DNA from 3 places in the Pseudorhizobium sp. NPDC055634 genome. Region 3 is predicted to be linked to each of the others. Evidence: predicted binding sites of a transcription regulator. Region 3 holds the regulator's gene; each other region holds the start of a gene.

Region 1 (6,700 bases), on a different contig from region 3:
CGGGAGTCGAATAGGTGTTGGCGAAGGGCTCGGCCTTGTCGAAGCGCGACTGGCCGTAGCCGCCGCGCCCGCCATAGCCGCCGTAGCTGGTGTCGGAGGCGGCGACGTCGACGTGATGGGCGGGCAGTTCGTCGAGGAAGCGGGACGGCATGGTCGATTGCCAGAGCCCGTGGATGCGCCGGTTGGAGACGAACCAGATGTGGCAGCGGCGCTTTGCGCGGGTGATCCCGACATAGGCGAGGCGGCGTTCCTCCTCCAGCCCCGAGCGGCCGCCCTCGTCGAGCGCGCGCTGGTGGGGAAAGAGGCCTTCCTCCCAGCCGGGCAGGAAGACGGTGTCGAATTCCAGCCCCTTGGCCGAATGCAGCGTCATGATCGAGACGGCGTCGAGATCCTCGTTCTGCTCGGCGTCCATGACGAGCGAGACATGCTCGAGGAAGCCGCGCATGCTCTCGAACTGCTCCATGGAGCGGATCAGTTCCTTGAGGTTTTCGAGCCGCCCCGGCGCCTCGGCCGACTTGTCGTTCTTCCACATGTCCGTATAGCCGGACTCTTCGAGGATCTGCTCGGCGAGTTCGATATGCGGAACCTTTTCCAGCCGCTCCTGCCAGTTCCTGAAGGACTGGATCACGTCGAACAGCGCCTTGCGGGCCTTCGGCTTCAGCTCGTCCGTCTCGATGATCTCGGCTGCGGCCGCAAGCATGGGAATGTCGCGGGCGCGGGCATAGTCGTGCAGCGTGCGAACCGTCGTGTCGCCGAGGCCGCGCTTCGGCGTGTTGACGATCCGCTCGAAGGCGAGATCGTCGGCCGGCTGGCAGACGAGGCGGAAATAGGCCATGGCATCGCGGATCTCCAGCCGCTCGTAGAAGCGCGGGCCGCCGATGACGCGGTAGTTGAGGCCGAGCGTGACGAAGCGGTCCTCGAACTCGCGCATCTGGAAGGAGGCGCGCACCAGGATCGCCATGTCGTTCAGCGCATGCTTCCTGCCGTCCGCGTCGCCACGCTGCAGCCGCTCGATCTCCTCGCCGATGGCGCGGGCCTCTTCCTCGGAGTCCCAGGCGGCATGCACCTGCACCTTCTCGTCGTCGGGATCGCTGCGATCGGTGAAGAGCGTCTTGCCGAGCCGGCCCTCGTTATGGGCGATCAGGTGGCCGGCGGCGCCGAGAATGTGCTCGGTGGAGCGGTAGTTGCGCTCCAGCTTGATCACGCGGGCGCCCGGAAAATCCTTCTCGAAGCGCAGGATATTGTCCACCTCGGCGCCGCGCCAGCCGTAGATCGACTGGTCGTCGTCGCCGACGCAGCAGACGTTCTGCGGCACGCCCTTCGGCCGCTGGGCGAGAAGCCGCAGCCACATGTACTGGGCGGTGTTGGTATCCTGGTACTCGTCCACCAGGATGTAGCGGAACTTGGCGTGATATTCCTTCAGGATGTCCGGATGATCGCGGAAGATCGCGATCGGATGGAGCAGGAGGTCGCCGAAATCGCAGGCGTTCAGCGACTTCAGCCGGTCCTGGTAGTTGCGGTAGAGTTCACGGCCCTTGCCGTTGGCGAAGGCGCGGGCGTCGCCTTCCGGAATGTCCTTCGGCGTCAGACCCTTGTTCTTCCAGTTGTCGATCATGCCGGCGAACTGGCGGGCCGGCCAGCGCTTGTCGTCGAGGCCCTCGGCCTGGATCAGCTGCTTGATCAGCCGGATCACGTCGTCGGTGTCGAGAATGGTGAAGTCGGAGCGCAGGCCCGCGAGTTCCGCATGGCGGCGCAGCAGCTTGACGCCGATCGAGTGGAAGGTGCCGAGCCAGGGCATGCCCTCGACGGCGCCGCCGACGAGCACGCCGATGCGCTCCTTCATCTCGCGCGCCGCCTTGTTGGTGAAGGTGACGGCAAGGATCTGGCTGGGGAAGGCGCGGCCGGTCGCGAGGATGTGGGCGATGCGGGTGGTGAGCACGCGCGTCTTCCCGGTGCCGGCGCCGGCAAGAACCAGAACGGGCCCGTCCACGGTCTCGACGGCTTCCCGCTGCTCGGGGTTGAGGCCCGAGAGATAGTCGGGGACGCTGCGGTTCTGGTCGCGCGCGGCCATGGCGCGGGCGGCGATGCCGAGCCCTCCGGCGGATGGCGGGGGCGGTGCTGCCTGCGAAGCGCGGCGCTGTTCCGGCTCCTCGTCGAAGAACGGAATGTCGTCGAAAACGTTACTCATGCGGCCAATGTAGTGATTCGGGTCCGAAAGGCCAGAAAAGATGTTCTGCTTTCATTCCCGTGGTTCCATATGGGCGTGGCGAAATCAAGATGCGGCCGGCAGCGGCGGGCGTCGCGAGCCGGGGGGCGGGCCGAGGCGCTGCCTTTGCGGCTGACAATTGCGTGAAATCCCGCGATGTTACAAATCCGTAAGGATGGCGGGCGGCAATTGCGTATATAGTCCGCCGCATACATAGTGCCGGTTGTGTGCCGGCCGCATGCCGGATGTCCGATATACCCTCCCAGCGGAGACCTTGATGCGCATTTGGAAGCAGTTGCTCCTCAGTCTGATCGTCCTTTCCGGAGCACTTTGCCTCTCCGTCTTCCTGGTTCCAGGCGCCGGCGACATGCTGGCGCGGATGGGCGTGCCGCAGTCGCTCGTTTCGGCAATCCGCCCGGAGGCGGGCGCGGAGACGGCATCGGGCGGCGCGGGCTCGCCGGGCAGGGGGCCCGGAGGCGGTGCCGGCGGTAGCCGCGCAACCCTCGTTGTCACCCAGGAGGTCGGCACCGGCACGGTCAACGACCGGCTTTCGGCGATCGGCAGCGGCGAGGCGATCCAGTCCGTGGTGGTCATGCCCCAGGCCGCCGGCACGATCGAGGAAATCCTCGTCACCGCCGGCGAGAAGGTCACCAGGGGCCAGGTCCTCGCGCGCCTCGACAAGGAAGAGCAGGTGATTGCCCGCGACCGGGCCCAGGTCGCGCTTCGGAGCGCCACGGAGCGGTCGCAGTCGCTCAGCAACCTCCGCTCCGTCTCCCGGCTCGACGTGCTCGACGCGCAGCTCGCCGAGGAGACCGCAAGGCTCGAGCTGTCGACGGCGGAACTGAACCTCAGACGGCGCGAGATCCTCGCCCCGATCGACGGCGTGGCCGGCATCGTGCCGGTCAATGTCGGCGATAACGTCACCACGCAGACGGCGATCGTGACCGTCGACGACCGCTCGTCGGTCCTCGTCGATTTCTGGGCGCCGGAGCGGTTCGCCACCGCGATCGCGCCCGGCCATGCGGTCGAGGCCACGTCGATTGCCCGGCCCGGCCAGGTCTTCTCCGGCGTCGTGGATGCGATCGACAACCGCGTCGATCCGGCCAGCCGGACGCTGCGCATCCGCGCCCGCATCGACAATCCCGACGACGTGCTGCGGGCCGGGATGGCGTTCAGCGTCACCATGCGCTTCGAAGGCGATACCTTCCCCGCGGTCGATCCGCTCGCGGTCCAGTGGGATGCCGAAGGCTCCTATGTGTGGCAGGTCGTCGACGGCAAGTCGGTGAAGAACCGCGTCCGCATCATCCAGCGCAATCCCGATACCGTCCTCGTCGACGCGAACCTGGCCGCCGGCGATGCCGTTGTGATCGAGGGGCTGCAGCGCGTCCGCGAAGGTGCCGACGTCCGCGTTGCCGGCGCGGACCAGAATGCGGAGGTCGCGAGCCAATGACGTCTCACGACAGCCAGACACCGCAGCAGCAGCAGGATCCCGGCCAGAGCTTCACGGCGCTCTTCGTGCGCCGGCCGATCCTTGCGGCCGTCCTCAACACGCTGCTCGTGGTCGCGGGCCTGGCTGCCCTGTTCGGGGTCGAGGTCCGCGAGCTCCCCGACGTCGACCAGCCGGTCATCACCGTCCGGACGACCTATGACGGGGCATCGCCGCAGACGATCGACCAGGAACTCACCCAGATCATCGAAGGTGCCGTGGCGCGGGTGAGCGGGATCAAGTCGATCTCGTCGGAATCGCAGTTCGGTTCGAGCCGCGTGACGCTCGAATTCACCGATGCCGCCGACATCGCGGTCGCCGCCAACGACGTGCGCGACGCGCTCGGCCGCATCACCAACCAGCTGCCGGAGGATGCCGACGAGCCGCGCATCATCAAGGCGGATTCCGATTCCCAGGCGATCATGCGTATTGCCGTCACCTCCAGCAATCTTTCCATGGAGGACCTGACGCTTCTCGTGGACAACGAGGTGACCGACCGTCTGGCCGCCGTCGACGGCGTCGCCGACGTCGAGCTCTACGGGGACCAGGAGAAGATCTTCCGGGTCGACATCAACCAGGCCGCGCTTGCCGGCCGCGGGCTGACCGTCGGCGATATCTCGACCGCGCTTTCGACCGCGGCGCTCGACGTTCCGGCGGGTTCGCTCGAGAGCAACCGGCAGAATATCGTGGTGCGGGCGACGGCGAACCTCACGACGCCACAGGATTTCGAGAGCGTCCTCGTCAAGGACAATATCCGCCTTCGCGACGTCGCCACGGTGACGCTCGGTCCCGATGACGGCTCCACCGTGCTGCGCGCCAACGGCGTCCAGGGCGTCGGCCTCGGCATCATCCGCCAGGCGCAGTCGAACACGCTGACGATCTCGGAAGGCGTCAAGGCGGCCGTCGCCGAACTGCAGAAGAACCTGCCGGAGGGGACGCGCATCGTCATTACCAGCGACGACGCGGTCTTCATCGAAGGGGCGTTGCACGAGGTCGAGATCGCGCTCGGGCTTTCGGCGACCGTCGTGCTGATCGTCATCTTCCTCTTCCTGCGCGACTGGCGGGCGACCCTCATTCCGGCCGTCACGATGCCGGTGGCGCTGATCGGCACGCTCGTCGCGATCTATCTCGTCGGCTTCTCAATCAACATCCTGACGCTGCTCGCCATCGTTCTGGCCACCGGCCTCGTCGTCGACGATGCGATCGTGGTGCTGGAAAACATCGTGCGCCGGCGCGCCGAAGGCATGGGTCCGCGGGCCGCGGCGGTCCTCGGCACGCAGCAGGTCTTCTTCGCCGTCATGGCGACCACGGCGACGCTGGCAGCGGTCTTCATCCCGCTCTCCTTCCTGCCCGGCCAGATGGGCGGCCTGTTTCGCGAGTTCGGCTTCGTGCTCGCCTTCGCGGTCGCACTTTCCTCTGTCACGGCGCTGACACTCTGTCCCATGCTTGCCTCGCGCATGCTGACGAAACCCATCAAGGAAGTCGAAAGCGGGGTGCTCTACTGGATCGGCGAGAAGTTCGCGAGCCTCTATGCCGCCATCCTCCGCCGCTGTCTCGATGCGCCGGTGGTCGTCATCGTCGTCTCGGCGCTGATCTCGGCCGCCGCCTACGGGGCCTTCGGCTCGGTGCGCAGCGAACTGACGCCGCAGGAAGACCGGTCGATGGTGATGATGCGGCTGACGGCGCCGGAAGGCGTGAGCCTCGACTATACGCGCGACCAGATGCAGCGCGTCGAGGAGAACCTGCTGCCGCTCAGGCAATCGGGCGAGATCGCCAACATCTTCTCCATTTCCGGCTTCGGCAGCAACACCAACAGCGGCTTCATGGTGCTGACGCTGGCGCCCTGGGGCGATCGCGAGCGCAGCCAGGACGAGATCGTCCGGGACATCAACGCCGCCGCGCAGAAGGTCCCGGCGCTCCGGGGCTTCGCCATCCAGTCGAACAGCCTGCGGATTCGCGGCGCCGGGAACGGGCTGCAGATGGCCATGGTGGGCAGCGACCATGCGAGCCTCACCCAGGCGGCGATCCAGCTCGTCTACAAGATGGAGGACAGCGGCCTCTTCGATACGCCGAGGCTCTCGAACGAGCCGACACAGGCCCAGCTTTCGGTCGCCATCGACCGCGAGCGCGCCTCCGATCTCGGCATCGACATTACCGGGCTTTCCGCCGCCATGCAGGCCCTGCTCGAAGGGCGGTCGATCGTCGACGTCTTCGTCGATGGCGAGGCGATGCCGGTCAAGCTCACCTCCAACACCCAGCCGATCGACGATCCGACGGACCTCGAGAACATCTTCCTCAAGGCCTCGGACGGCAAGATCGTGCCGATGTCGACCATCGCGACGCTCAAGGAAGGCGCGGTGGCGCCGGAACTCAACCGCGAGCAGCAGCTGCCGTCGGTCTCCTTCTCGGGCAACCTGCGCGACGGGGTGACGCTCGGCGAGGCTGTGCTGGCCGTGGAGGAAATGGCCAGGCCGCTTATGCCGGCCGGCGCCCGCCTGCTGCCGCTCGCCGAAGCCGCCACGCTGGAGGAGAATTCCTCGGGCATGCTGATGACCTTCGGCTTTGCGATCGTCATCATCTTCCTGGTGCTCGCGGCGCAGTTCGAGAGCGTCCTGTCGTCGCTGATCATCATGTCGACCGTCCCGCTCGGGCTTGCCTGCGCGGTCTTCGCGCTGATCCTGACGGGGACCAGCCTCAACGTCTACAGTCAGATCGGCCTCGTGCTTCTGGTCGGGGTGATGGCGAAGAACGGCATCCTGATCGTCGAATTCGCCAACCAGCTCCGCGATGACGGGGCAGGGGTGCGCGATGCGATCGAGCGTGCCTGCAGCATCCGCCTGCGGCCGGTGATGATGACGATGATCGCAACCGTCATCGGCGGCCTGCCGCTGGTCCTCGCCCAGGGTGCGGGTGCCGAGGCACGCATTGCGCTCGGCTGGGTGATCGTCGGCGGGCTGGGGCTCGCCACCGCCGTCACGCTGCTCATCACGCCGGTGGCCTACGTGCTC
Region 2 (6,700 bases), on a different contig from region 3:
CGGAACGGTATAGGCCAGTTCTACAGATCATCAGGGAATTTGAACAGGAGACCGGAACCTTGGGCGTCGTCGTACCGCTTGAAGAAGGCAAGAAGAAGCCGGCTTCCGTCAAACCACTCGTCGATCTTACCAAGAGCGACATGGAGAGGGTCAACCAGTTGATCCTGTCCAAGGCGGGCTCCGACGTCCAGATGATTCCCGAAGTCGCGAACCACCTGATTTCCTCGGGCGGCAAGCGCCTGCGGCCGATGCTGACGCTGGCGGCCGCCTCGATGTTCGGCTACGAGGGCGAAGCCCACGTGAAGCTCGCGACCAGCGTCGAATTCATGCATACCGCGACGCTCCTCCACGACGACGTGGTGGACGAAAGCGACCTTCGCCGCGGAAAGTCGACGGCCCGGACGATCTGGGGCAACCAGGCGAGCGTGCTGGTCGGCGACTTCCTGCTCGGCCAGGCCTTCCGCATGATGGTCGATGTCGGCTCCCTCGATGCGCTCGACGTCCTGTCCACCGCCGCTTCGGTCATCGCGGAGGGAGAGGTGCTGCAGCTTTCCGTCGCCAAGAACATGGAGACGACGGAGGACGACTATCTGGCCGTCATCCGCGCCAAGACCGCGGCACTCTTCGCGGCAGCGGCCGAGGTCGGCCCGATCGTCGCGGAGGCCGACAAGGCCGGCCGCAATGCCATGAAGTCCTACGGGATGAACCTCGGCCTCGCGTTCCAGCTGGTCGACGACGCGCTGGACTATGGCGGAACGGCGGCCGATCTCGGCAAGAATGTCGGCGACGACTTCCGCGAGGGAAAGATCACGCTCCCGGTCATCCTTTCCTATCGCCGCGGCACGCCCGGCGAACGGGAATTCTGGCGCAAGGCGATCGAAGGCGGCGACAGTTCGGAGGAAAACCTCCAGCAGGCGATGGAGCTTATCAAGAAATACGACGCGCTGAACGACACGATCGCGCGGGCCCTCCATTACGGCACGATCGCCCGCGACGCGCTCGCTCCCCTGCCCGCATCGCCCCACAAGGCGGCTCTCCTGGAAGTGATCGATTTCTCCATCCAGCGCGTGAATTGAGCGGCCCGCCGCAAAGCAGGCTTTATTGCGGTCCGGTACCAAAAAAGCCATGCTGTCGGTGAATCACTCGATGCAGGACGTTGATGAAAGGCACCTCAATGCGGCAAATTTCCAAGCTTTCCCTGCTTTGCGGCACCGCGCTGGCCGCGGCCCTGCTCCTTGCGGCCGCGCCGAATGCGGCGACGCCCGAGGGAAAGCCCGCCGAGGAGCCGGTCAGCTTCGAGCCGGCCAAGGTACAGTCGTTCGCGGGCGCCTTCCTCGCCGCCCGCACCGCCGACGTCGACCATGACTATCCGACCGCGATCACCCTTTACCGCAAGGCGCTGGACTTCGATCCGGCCAACCTGGAAATCCGCGAACGGCTGATGATCGCGCTCCTCCTGAACGGCCAGTTCGAGGAAGGGCTCGCCGAGGCCGAAGCCCTGAAGGATGATGAGGCGGTCGAGCGCATCACCACGATCGTGCGCGGGCTCGATGCGATCCGGGACGGTCAGTTCGACGAAGCCAAGGAAATGCTCGCCTATGACGGGCCGAACGATCTCGACAAGCTGACGCATACGCTGATTTCCGCCTGGGCCGACGTGGGCGCCGGGGACGAGAAGAAGGCCCTGAAGACCGTCAGGGAAATGACTGGCCCCGACTGGTTCAAGGTGTTCACGGACTATCAGCTCGGGATGATGGCGCTTGTTTCCGGCGATAACTCTGCTGCCCGCACGCATCTGACGGCTGCCATCACCAACGAGGAAGCGGTCGCAACGGCGCCGGACACATTCATGCGCGCCGTCATGGCGCTCGCGCGGCTCGAGGCTTCCGAGGGCAATATCCAGAAGGCGCTCGACGCCATTTCCGTCGGCGACGGGATGATCAGCAACTACGCCCCGCTCAAGGCGCTGCGCGAGAGCATATCGAAGGGCGAGAAGCCCGCCCAGCAGATCACGGATGCGTCGCAGGGCGCCGCCTCCGTGCTGTTTTCCATCGGTGCGGCGCTGAACCGGCAGGGTGCGGAGGACATGGTCTCCCTCTACCTGCAGGTGTCGCACGCGCTTGATCCGGAAAGCGCCGACACGCTGATCCTCCTCGGCGGCATTGCCGAGAAGCTGGAAAAGCCCGAAAGGGCGATCAGCTACTATGAAAAGGTGCCGACGGGCTCGCCGATGCGGCGGATCTCGGAGCTCCAGCTCGGCCTGGCGCTTGCCGGCTCGGAGAAGACCGAGGAGGCGCGCGAGCACCTGAAGGCGCTGATCGAGGCCGATCCCTCAGACATCCGCAGCTACCTCGCCTATGGCAGCGTCCTGTCCGACGCCAAGGACTACGAGGAGATGGCGGCGAACTACGACACGGCTGTCGAGATCATCGGCCCCGTTCCCAAGCAGAAGGACTGGACGATCTTCTTCCAGCGCGCGATCGCCTATGAGCGGCTGAAGAAATGGGATCAGGCCGAGCCGAACTTCAAGAAGGCGCTGGAGCTCAATCCGGAGCAGCCGCAGGTGCTGAACTATCTCGGCTATTCCTGGGTGGACATGAACCGCAACCTCGAGGAAGGCCTCGACATGATCCGCCGCGCGGTCGAGCTTCGGCCGGACGACGGCTATATCGTCGATTCGCTCGGCTGGGCCTATTTCCGCATGGGACGATTCGAGGATGCGGTGACCGAACTGGAGCGCGCGGTCCAGCTGCGCGCCGGCGACGCGACGATCAACGACCACCTGGGCGATGCCTACTGGCGGGTCGGACGAAAGCTCGAAGCCGTCTATCAGTGGAACCGGGCACTGATCTCCGAGGGCGAGGACGTCAACCGCGACCAGATCAAGGCGAAGATCGAGAAGGGGCTGCCGCCTCTCGATCCGACCGCGACTACCGCCGACACCCGTTCGCCGGAGCCCGCGGCCCCTGCCCCCGCCCCCGCGCCGGCCAATAACAAATCCTGACAGCCGTGGACGCTTTCCCGCAGGCCTCGGACACCGGGCAGGATGAAGCGATCCTGCCCGTCCGCGAGCTCGCGCCGGCAAAGATCAACCTCGCGCTTCACGTGACCGGGCAGCGGGCGGACGGCTACCACCTGCTCGAGACCATCGTCACCTTTGCCGACATGGGCGACCGACTGGAGTTCCGGCCCGCCGACGAGGACCGGCTGACGCTTTCCGGGCGTTTTTCCGGCGCCATCGGCGGCGGGTCGGACAATCTCGTAGCCCGGGCGCGCGACGGGCTGCGGGCACTCCTTCAGGCGCGAGGCATCAAGACCCCGTCCGTCGCCATTCATCTGGAGAAGAACCTGCCGGTTGCATCGGGCATCGGCGGCGGCTCCGCGGACGCGGCTGCGACATTGCGGGGGCTCCTGCGCCTCTGGAATGCCGGCGATCTCGCCAGGGACGAAATCGAAACGCTGGCGCTGTCGCTCGGCGCGGATGTGCCGATGTGCCTTGCCGGCCGGCCGGCGATCGCCGGCGGGATCGGCGAGAAGCTGTCGCCCCTGCCGGACATGCCGCGATTTTCGATGGTGCTCGGCAACCCGCTTCGGGGCGTCTCGACGCCCGAGGTCTTTTCGCGGCTCGTCTCCCGGAACAATCCCGGGATCGCCCTGCCCGCGACCGGCGACTGGATGTCCATGCTTGCCGGCCTTCGCAACGACCTGGAACGCCCCGCCTGCGAACTGGTGCCGGATATCCGCGTGCTCTGCGACCTCCTTCGGGACTACGGCGCCTTGCTGGCACGCATGTCGGGGTCAGGCGCCACGTATTTTGGCATATTCACATCCATGGACAGCGCGGATCGCGCCACCGCGGCTTTGCAGGCTGCGAGACCGAACTGGTACTTCGCCTCGACACAAACGGTTGCCGGATCCTGACATGAACCGCATCGACGAAAACCGCCCCTTCATTCCCGTCGGCATCGCCGTGCTGACGGTTTCCGATACGCGCACGCCGGAGGACGACCGGTCAGGCGATACGCTGGTCGCGAGGATCGAGAAGGCCGGCCACGTGCTGAAGGCCCGCGCCATCGTCAGCGACGACAAGGAGAAGATCGCGGCCCAGGTTCGGGCGTGGACGCTCGATCCACAGATCGACGTCGTCATCACCACGGGGGGCACCGGATTTACCGGACGGGACGTGACGCCCGAGGCCCTGGAGCCGCTCTTCGAAAAACGCATGGACGGGTTTTCCGAGGTCTTCCACCGGATATCCTACGACAAGATCGGCACCTCGACCATCCAGTCCCGGGCGACCGGCGGCGTGGCGAACGCCACCTTCATCTTCGTCCTGCCGGGATCACCGGGTGCCTGCAAGGATGCCTGGGACGGGATTCTGCAGGCGCAGCTGGACTACCGGCACATGCCCTGCAACTTCATCGAGATCATGGCGCGGCTCGACGAGCACCTGAAACGGGGCGGCGGCTGAGCCTCAGCCCGGCGACCGCATGAACCGGGCGGGGATGACCTCGCTCGACAGCGTGACCGCCTTCAGCCCCGCCACCAGGGCCGCCAAATCCATGTCCGGCCCTGCAGCCTCCAGCGCCAGCCGCTTCGTCAGCAGGACGCCGTGCTCGAGCGGCTTTCTCCTCGCGAACATGCGCTTCAGGAACGGCGGGCGGAAATGGCGGGCGGGGGAAAAGCGTGCGGGCCTGTTGCCGGTCGCGACGTACTCCATCACCTCGTCGATCCATCCCTTCTGCAGGCGTGCGCCCGGCTCGATGACGAGGATCCACTCGCCTCTCGCCCCCTTGAGGACATCGGACAGCGTCCACTCGCGGTAGAACCTGCATCCGGCCGCATCGGCAACCCGCGCAGAACCGTCGGACGAGCCCCGGTCGAGAACCACGACATCGCTGACGAGCCCTTCCACCGCGCCCGAAACAAGGCCGGAAAGGGTCTGTGCCAGTTCGGCCTCGTTGTCCCTGCATTCCATCACGACAGTCAGCATGATCCGCTTCTATCGCATTGCGGCTTGCTTTTCCACAGCGCACTCCCCAAGTTTGTTCTTGCAATGTTCTCTTTTCTGGCCTAGGAATTTAATCAGGAGACCGGGAGCAAGGTCACCTTCGGAGCGTCACATGAATGAGCTGACCCATCTGCGGCAGGATGCCTTGGCGCCTGCCCATACGGCTGATATTGCCGATTGCCTGGTAAAGTCCTCCGGTCTCCGCATCGAGATCGACCGGCGGCGTGGCCGTGGTGCGGGCCTCAACCCGAGCGGGCGCTTCGAAGGGGAGCGCCGCGAGGTGTTCGACGACGGCTGGCAGACCCTGGAGGAGCTGGCGCCGTTCCGGACGGAAGTGCAGGTGGAAAAGCCTCGCACCGCGATAACCCGCAACGACTCTCCCGACATTTCCTTCGACCGGTCCATCAATCCCTATCGCGGCTGCGAGCACGGTTGCATCTATTGCTTTGCGCGCCCGACCCACAGCTTCATGGGCCTTTCCGCGGGCCTGGACTTCGAGGCCAAGCTTTTCGCAAAGCCCGACGTGCCGAAGCTTCTGGAGCGCGAACTCAGCCGCCCGGAGTACAAGGTCCGTGCGATCGCGATCGGCACCAATACCGATCCTTACCAGCCGATAGAGCGGGAATGGCGCATCATGAGGCAGATCCTCGAAGTGCTGCAGAAGGCCAATCATCCGGTCGCGATCGTAACGAAGTCGGCGCTGATCATGCGCGACCTCGACATTCTCTCCGACATGGCCTCAAAGGGGCTGGCGAAGGTCGGCATTTCCGTCACCACGCTGGACCGGAAGCTGGCGCGCACCATGGAGCCGCGCGCCTCGACGCCGACCAGGCGCCTGGAGGCGATCAAGGCACTCAACGATGCGGGTGTGCCGACCGCCGTCATGGTCGCCCCCATCATCCCCGCGCTCAACGATCACGAACTCGAGCGCATCCTGGACGCCGGTCACGCGGCCGGTGCGCGGGAGGCGAGCTACGTCCTTCTCCGCCTGCCGCTGGAGGTGAGCCCGCTGTTTCGCGACTGGCTGCTTCGCAACTATCCCGATCGCTACCGGCACGTCATGTCGCTGGTGCGCTCCATGCGCGGCGGCAAGGACTACGACGCCGAGTTCGGCAAGCGGATGAAGGGCTCCGGCCCCTATGCATGGCAGATCGGCCGCCGTTTCGAGATGACCACCAAGCGGCTCGGAATGGGCCGGCGCGGCCTGCCGCTTCGCGATGATCTCTTTGTCCGCCCGGATGGTGGCGGCATCCAGCTTTCGCTGCTCTAGCGATCGCGTTCCTGGCCCATCCAGGATTTCGGCGCGGGTACCGCCTCCCCCGCGACCGAAACGCCCCGGCCCCGCCTCCCCGTGGCGGGACAGTGTGCCGCATCACACCGGCCGGGGCTTGCAGGAAGTCGGGCGGACGTGCGAGTCTGCCGCCATGTTGGCTCGCACGTCCCCCGATTCTCCGATGCTGTTCGATGACGTCCCGCTCGTCCCGGACTTCAGCCTGGAACTTGTCGCCCGCAAGGCCGGCCACTGGCCGGTCGCGGGAACCGACGAGGCGGGCCGCGGGCCGCTCGCCGGTCCCGTGGTCGCCGCAGCCGTGATCCTCGATCCGGACAACATTCCCGATGGCCTCAACGATTCCAAGCAACTGACGGCGGCGCGCCGGGAGGAGCTCTTCGAGGTCATCATGGCGACCG
Region 3 (6,700 bases):
CCGGGCTTTCCTCAGATCATCAGGTTATGTGGTGTCATGCCCTCAGAATGGACCGTCCGGCGTAGACAGCCTGCGGACCCAGCATTTCCTCGATGCGGATGAGCTGGTTGTACTTCGCAAGGCGGTCGGAGCGCGACAGCGAGCCGGTCTTTATCTGCCCGCAATTGGTGGCGACGGCGAGATCGGCGATCGTCGAATCCTCGGTTTCGCCCGAGCGGTGCGACATGACGGCCGTGTAGCCGGCCTTGTGCGCGGTCTCGACGGCATCCAGCGTTTCGGTCAGCGAGCCGATCTGGTTGACCTTGACGAGGATGGAGTTGGCGACGCCCATGCGGATGCCATCGCGCAGGCGCGCCGAGTTGGTGACGAAGAGATCGTCGCCGACGAGCTGGCACCTGGAGCCGACGAGATCGGTCAGCGCCTTCCAGCCATCCCAGTCGTCCTCGGCCATGCCGTCCTCGATGGAAATGATCGGATACTTGCCGACGAGTTCAGCCAGGTATTCGGCCATGGCGCCGGGCTCCAGCGTGCGACCCTCGCCTTCCATGACGTACTTGCCGTCCTTGAAGAATTCGGTGGAGGCGCAGTCGAGCGCCAGGCAGACATCCTCGCCCGGCGTGTAGCCGGCCTTTTCCACCGAGCGCATGATGAAGTCGAGCGCTTCCGGCGCGCTCTTCAGGCCGGGAGCAAAGCCGCCCTCGTCGCCGACATTGGTATTGTAACCCTGCGCGGCGAGTTCCTTCTTGAGGACATGAAAGACTTCCGCGCCGATGCGGACGGCGTCGCGAAGGCTTTCCGCGCCGACCGGCATGATCATGAATTCCTGGAAGTCGATCGGATTGTCGGCATGAGCGCCGCCATTGATGATGTTCATCATCGGGACCGGCAGGACATGGGCGGCGGCTCCGCCGACATAGCGGTAGAGCGGCAGGCCGGACGCCTCGGCCGCGGCCTTGGCGACGGCGAGCGAAACACCGAGGATGGCGTTGGCGCCGAGGCGCGACTTGTTGGGCGTGCCGTCCAGCGCGATCATCGTCTTGTCGACGTGGATCTGGCTTTCGGCATCGAAGCCGCCGATCGCGTCGAATATTTCGGTGTTGACCGCCTCGACGGCTTTCTCGACGCCCTTGCCGCCATAGCGCTTGCCGCCGTCGCGCAGTTCGACCGCCTCGTGCGCGCCGGTGGAGGCGCCGGAGGGGACCGCGGCGCGGCCCATGCTGCCGTCTTCGAGATAGACGTCGACCTCGACGGTGGGATTGCCGCGGCTGTCGAGGATTTCGCGTGCGATGATATCGGTAATGGCGGTCATGATCTCTCCCTGAGGTAAACCCAATGCCGTGCGGTCAGTGACAATGTCTCTTAATCGATGACAGGCGAATTACAATCCGGCTGCCGCTGCGGCGCCTAAGCGGACTTGGCGACGGCGTCGAAGGCCAGAAGCTTTTCCAGGAGCCGCGGCATGTCCTTCAGATGGACCATGTTGGGGCCATCGGAGGGCGCATTGTCCGGATCCTCGTGCGTCTCGATGAAAAGCCCGGCGACGCCGACGGCCACCGCCGCGCGCGCCAGCGTCTCGACGAACTCGCGCTGGCCGCCCGAAGAACCGCCCTGCCCGCCCGGCTGCTGCACAGAATGGGTGGCATCGAAGACGACCGGCGACCCCATGGCCGCCATGATCGGCAGCGAGCGCATGTCGGAGACGAGCGTGTTGTAGCCGAAGGAAACGCCCCGCTCGCACAGGAGCACGTTCGGATTGCCGCTCGCGGTGAACTTGGCCTGGACGTTCTTCATGTCCCAGGGCGCGAGGAACTGGCCCTTCTTGACGTTGATGACGCGGCCGGTCTTCGCCGCCGCCACGAGGAGATCCGTCTGCCGGCAGAGGAAGGCCGGGATCTGAAGGATATCGACCGTGGGCGCCACGAGGGCACATTGTTCTTCGGTATGAATGTCGGTGAGGACCGGGAAGCCGAATTCCTTCTTCAGGTCAGCTAAGATTTCCATCGCGCTGTCGAGGCCGATCCCGCGCTTGCCCGTCAGCGACGTGCGGTTGGCCTTGTCGAAGGAGGACTTGTAGACGAGGCCGATCCCGAGCTTGGCGCACAATTCCTTCAGCGTTCCGGCGATCATGAAGGCGTGGTCGCGGCTCTCCATCTGGCACGGACCGGCGATCAGCGAAAACCGGCGCGCCTGGGAGAACAGCACGCGGCCTTCTCCTTCACCCACAACGACTTCAAAATTGGGCTTGATGTCCATGGCGGAAACTCCTTCGAGGCAGGCGTCGTCGTCCGTCACGCTGACCCGGCAGCGGCGGACGCGACGTCCTTAACAGCAACGATCGCCGCTGTCACGGCGGGATGGGAGAAGCGGGGTGCCAAACAGCTGGAACTTTTGCCTTGCGGAACGCATCCGGAACATATATCGTCTGTTCTGGCTTTGTTTCACGCTTAGGAAACCCGGATGCTCACGCGCAAACAGCAGGAACTTCTTCTTTTCATTCACGAACGGATGAAGGAGTCGGGGGTTCCGCCGTCGTTCGACGAGATGAAGGACGCACTCGACCTCGCGTCGAAATCCGGCATCCACCGGCTCATCACGGCGCTTGAGGAACGCGGCTTCATCCGCCGCCTGCCCAATCGGGCACGCGCGCTGGAGGTCATCAAGCTGCCGGAAGCCTATAGCAGCAGCCTGCAGCCCCGCCGCGGCTTTTCGCCGAGCGTCATCGAAGGCAGCCTCGGCAAGCAGAAGCCTGCGCCGGCGGCCCAGCCGGTTGCGGCAAGCAATGAGAACACCAGCACGAGCGTGCCCGTCATGGGCCGCATCGCGGCCGGCGTGCCGATCTCGGCGATCCAGAACAACACCCACGACATTGCCGTCCCGGCCGAGATGCTGGGAGCCGGCGAGCATTATGCGCTCGAGGTCAAGGGCGACTCGATGATCGAGGCCGGCATCCTGGATGGCGATACGGTGATCATCCGCAACGGCCAGACAGCAAGCCCGGGCGACATCGTCGTGGCGCTCGTCGACGACGAGGAGGCAACGCTGAAGCGCTTCCGGCGCCGCGGCGCCTCGATCGCGCTGGAAGCGGCAAATCCCGCCTACGAAACCCGCATTCTTCCCGCCGACCGCGTCAAGGTCCAGGGTAAGCTCGTCGGCCTCATCCGGCGCTACCACTGAGAAGCCGCAGGAGGCTGCGGGGAAGCGTTTCGTCGAAACGATCCGTGCGCCAGTCATAAAGTCGATGGCTGGTCCAAGGGCGCCGGGTATCGGCGCTTGCGGCATGCGCGCGCCACATCGACGGATCGGGGCTGCCGTTCATGCGGATTTCCAGGGCGCCTGTCCTTCTGAGGCTCGCGCCGTTCAGCATGAGCGCGCCGGACAGACATTCTGCCAGCCGCGTCCGCGGGGCGACGACCAGAGCGGCGATGTCGCAGGCGCTGCCGGCGAGCCTTGGATCCTCCACCACGGCGACAACCGCACCCTCCCGCGTCACCGCCAGGCACCATGCCTTCTGCCGGCAATGGAACCGTCCCGCATCGGCAGCGGCGGCGGCAAGTGACGCCTTCATCTCCGAGCGCACCCGGGCGCGCTGATCGTCGGTCAACTGGGCTATCCGGGAGGCAGTCCGGGGCGCTGTCTGGGGCGCCGTCGGGAGAGTGCTTGAGCTCGGGTCTGCGCTCGAGGCCGCGGAGGGTTCATCCGTCGCGGCAAGGCCAATGTCACCCGCCGGCGACACGACCGGGGCGACGGGATCGGGAAGCAGAAGTGCGCGTTGCCACTGGTCGAAGATGAAGGCCGGCGGGCGGGCCCGGTTCGTTGCGACGGGGCCCGTCGCCAGCGCGACGAGCGTCCCGTCTTCGGAGACCAGGAGGTCCGGCGGCGGCAGACGCGCTTCATGCCAGCTCAGCGCGAAGGCAAGCAGCATTGCCGGCACGCCCAGGAGCCGAAGCGGCGTGCGCAGCAGCGCAAGCAGCAGGAAGCCTGCCGAGGCGATGGCCAGGAACCACCGGTGCTGGCGGCCGGTGCCGACATCTCCGCCCCAGGCCGCGACATGGCCTGCGACGGCGATGACCGCCTCAAGACCCATGCCCATCAATCCCAGGAGCGGCGCATCCAGCCCGAGGGGCATGAGCAGCATGGCGAGCAGTCCGGCGGGCATGACCACGAAGGAGATGATCGGCATGACGGCGAGGTTCGCCGCCAGCCCGTAACCGGCGAGGCGGTGGAAGTGCTCCATCGAGAAGATCGCCGTCGAGAGGCCGCCGATCAGCGAGGTTGCGAAAATGCCGGCCATCCAGTGCCAGCCGGTCATGACCGGCGCGAGCCGGCCGCGCGCCATGAGCGAGGGTTCGCGCTCCCCTGCCGCGGCGCGCCGGCTCCACCAGGCATAACCCGCCACCAGCGCCGCGGTCGCCGCAAACGACATCTGGAAGCTCGGGCCCATGACCTGCGAAGGGGCGACCGCCAGCATGATCAGCGCCGCCACGGCAATGTTGCGAAGGCTGATCGCGGCGCGGTCGAACCAGACGGCAATCAGCGTGACCGCCATCATCAGGTAGGCCCGCTCGGCGGAGACGGCAAAGCCGGAGATGAGGTAATAGGCGGTCGCCATGAGAAGCGCCCCGGCGGCGGCGATCTTCTTGACCGGCCAGGCCTGGGCGAAGCCCGTGAAGAGGCAGAGAAATCCGCGCAGGCCGACGAAGAAGATGCCGGCGGCGAGCGCCATGTTGAGCCCGGAGATCGCCACGATATGCGCCAGCCCGGAAATACGGAGCGCCTCCGTCGTTTCCTTCGAGATCGCACGTCTCTCGTCGGTGACAATGGCGGCGGCGAAGGCGCCCGCGTCCCCCGGCACGACCTCGCGGATGCGGTCGGCGATCGTGCTGCGGAGCGCGAAGATCCACCGCTCGATGGCGCGGCGCCAATCCCGCTCCCCGACGGTCGTCGGCTCAACCGGCTGGGGCGCGCCATAGAAGAAGCCGACCGCCCCGATGCCGTCATGAAAGGAACGGAAGGCAAAGTCGTTGAGGCCGGGCAGCGCCGGTCCCGACGGCGGCGACATGCGGGCCCTGCCGCGCACCGTGTCGCCGGCCGCAAACGGCGGATGCCTGCCGCGCGCGAGGAGAACGGCATCGCGGGGCGGCCGCCTCAGCGTCGGCTCTTCGGTCGAAGCGATGCGGATGATGTAGCGCCAGCGGCCCTCGCCCGCCGGTTCGCGGCGGTGCACTTCTCCGGTGACGGTCGTGGTCACGGGGGAATCGAGAATGACGGTCGCCTGCCGCCAGGTTTCGAACTGGGCAAGGTTCATGCCGGCCAGAACCAGTGCCGGCAGAAAGAGAAGAAGCGGAAGCCTGCCGGTCCGCCGCTGCGCCGCGACGGTCGCCGCCGCAAACGCCAAAAGGAGAAGTGCGAGCACGGTTGCCGGCGGATCGCGGGCGAGCGCAAACCAGAAGGCGGCACCGCCGCCGACCAGGACCGGCACGAACAGGAAGCCGTGCCCGTGCGCGGCCTCCTCCTCGACGAAGGCACGCATGCGCCCGGCGGTCCGCTCCGTCAGCCGGCCTTGCCGCAGGACGTCGCGCAACCGGCTCCACCTTCTCGGGCACGTGACACGGTTGCCGACCACGGCAGGGAGCGTCTCATCGTCTGGAATAAGGACATGGCCGGCCACGACCGGAGCGGCAATCGCACCCGGCTCGGACTGCTCCCGAAGTAGGCCCTGCTGCGGCATCCGCGTCCACCCGCCCCTGCGGATGAAGGATGCAACCGAGACCGGCGGAATGCAACCCGAACCTGCAGAAACGGGGTGATCCGATGGCCTTTACACGGGCCTGTTTGCGGATCATTAACCCCGACCAAGTGTTGACGACAGAAGCGATTTTGGCGCCGCACAATTAGACCTCCGCAGTGCTTGGCAGCGGCCATCGGATCATATAGCTACACATGACGCTTAATTCTTGTGGCGTTTTGAGACGCCCCGCCGCCAACAGTTTGGAGGATCAGCATGACGGATAAGAGCGCAAATCTGGTACTGGGTGACAAGAGCGTCGAGTTGGGCGTGAAGTCCGGCACGATCGGTCCCGAGGTCATCGACATCGGTGCCCTCTACAAGCAGACCGGAGCTTTCACCTACGATCCGGGATTCACCTCGACTGCGTCGTGTGAATCGAAAATCACCTATATCGACGGCGAGAAGGGCGTGCTCCTCCACCGCGGCTACCCGATCGAACAGCTGGCGGAACACGGGGACTTCCTCGAGACCTGCTACCTGCTGCTTTACGGTGAACTGCCGACCGCCGCCCAGAAGAAGGACTTCGACTACCGCGTCACGCACCATACCATGGTGCACGAGCAGATGACGCGCTTCTTCACCGGCTTCCGCCGGGACGCCCACCCGATGGCCGTCATGTGCGGCTGCGTCGGCGCGCTGTCGGCCTTCTATCACGACTCGACCGACATCACCGATCCGCACCAGCGGATGGTCGCTTCGCTGCGCATGATCGCCAAGATGCCGACGATCGCCGCGATGGCCTACAAGTACCATATCGGCCAGCCCTTCGTTTACCCGAAGAACGACCTGGATTACGCGGCGAACTTCCTGCACATGTGCTTCGCCGTGCCGTGCGAGGAGTACAAGGTAAACCCGGTTCTGGCCCGCGCCATGGACCGGATCTTCATCCTCCATGCCGACCATGAGCAGAAC

Evidence for each region. Region 3 encodes LexA, which represses DNA repair genes until DNA is damaged. Its sites were predicted from a motif close to TGTTCNNNNTGTGTTCNG; they were not measured.
Region 1: a site for LexA is predicted at 2,422-2,439, ahead of ACWGPT_RS18305 (ATP-dependent helicase). Genes of this name have one in related genera too.
Region 2: a site for LexA is predicted at 5,047-5,064, ahead of ACWGPT_RS17210 (PA0069 family radical SAM protein). Genes of this name have one in related genera too.

What each region holds. Positions count from the first base shown of each region.
Region 1 is NZ_JBSHHW010000012.1:122,987-129,686, forward strand. Features, by position in the region: gene ACWGPT_RS18305 (ATP-dependent helicase) at 1-2,188, opposite strand, end outside; gene ACWGPT_RS18310 (efflux RND transporter periplasmic adaptor subunit) at 2,484-3,656, shown strand; gene ACWGPT_RS18315 (efflux RND transporter permease subunit) at 3,653-6,700, shown strand, end outside.
Region 2 is NZ_JBSHHW010000011.1:68,528-75,227, reverse strand. Features, by position in the region: gene ACWGPT_RS17235 (polyprenyl synthetase family protein) at 60-1,076, shown strand; gene ACWGPT_RS17230 (tetratricopeptide repeat protein) at 1,175-3,004, shown strand; gene ACWGPT_RS17225 (4-(cytidine 5'-diphospho)-2-C-methyl-D-erythritol kinase) at 3,010-3,921, shown strand; gene moaB (molybdenum cofactor biosynthesis protein B) at 3,923-4,471, shown strand; gene ACWGPT_RS17215 (glycosyl transferase) at 4,475-4,993, opposite strand; gene ACWGPT_RS17210 (PA0069 family radical SAM protein) at 5,124-6,281, shown strand; gene ACWGPT_RS17205 (ribonuclease HII) at 6,436-6,700, shown strand, end outside.
Region 3 is NZ_JBSHHW010000004.1:377,001-383,700, reverse strand. Features, by position in the region: gene eno (phosphopyruvate hydratase) at 35-1,309, opposite strand; gene kdsA (3-deoxy-8-phosphooctulonate synthase) at 1,405-2,253, opposite strand; gene lexA (transcriptional repressor LexA) at 2,458-3,174, shown strand; gene ACWGPT_RS09260 (ComEC/Rec2 family competence protein) at 3,155-5,728, opposite strand; gene gltA (citrate synthase) at 6,002-6,700, shown strand, end outside.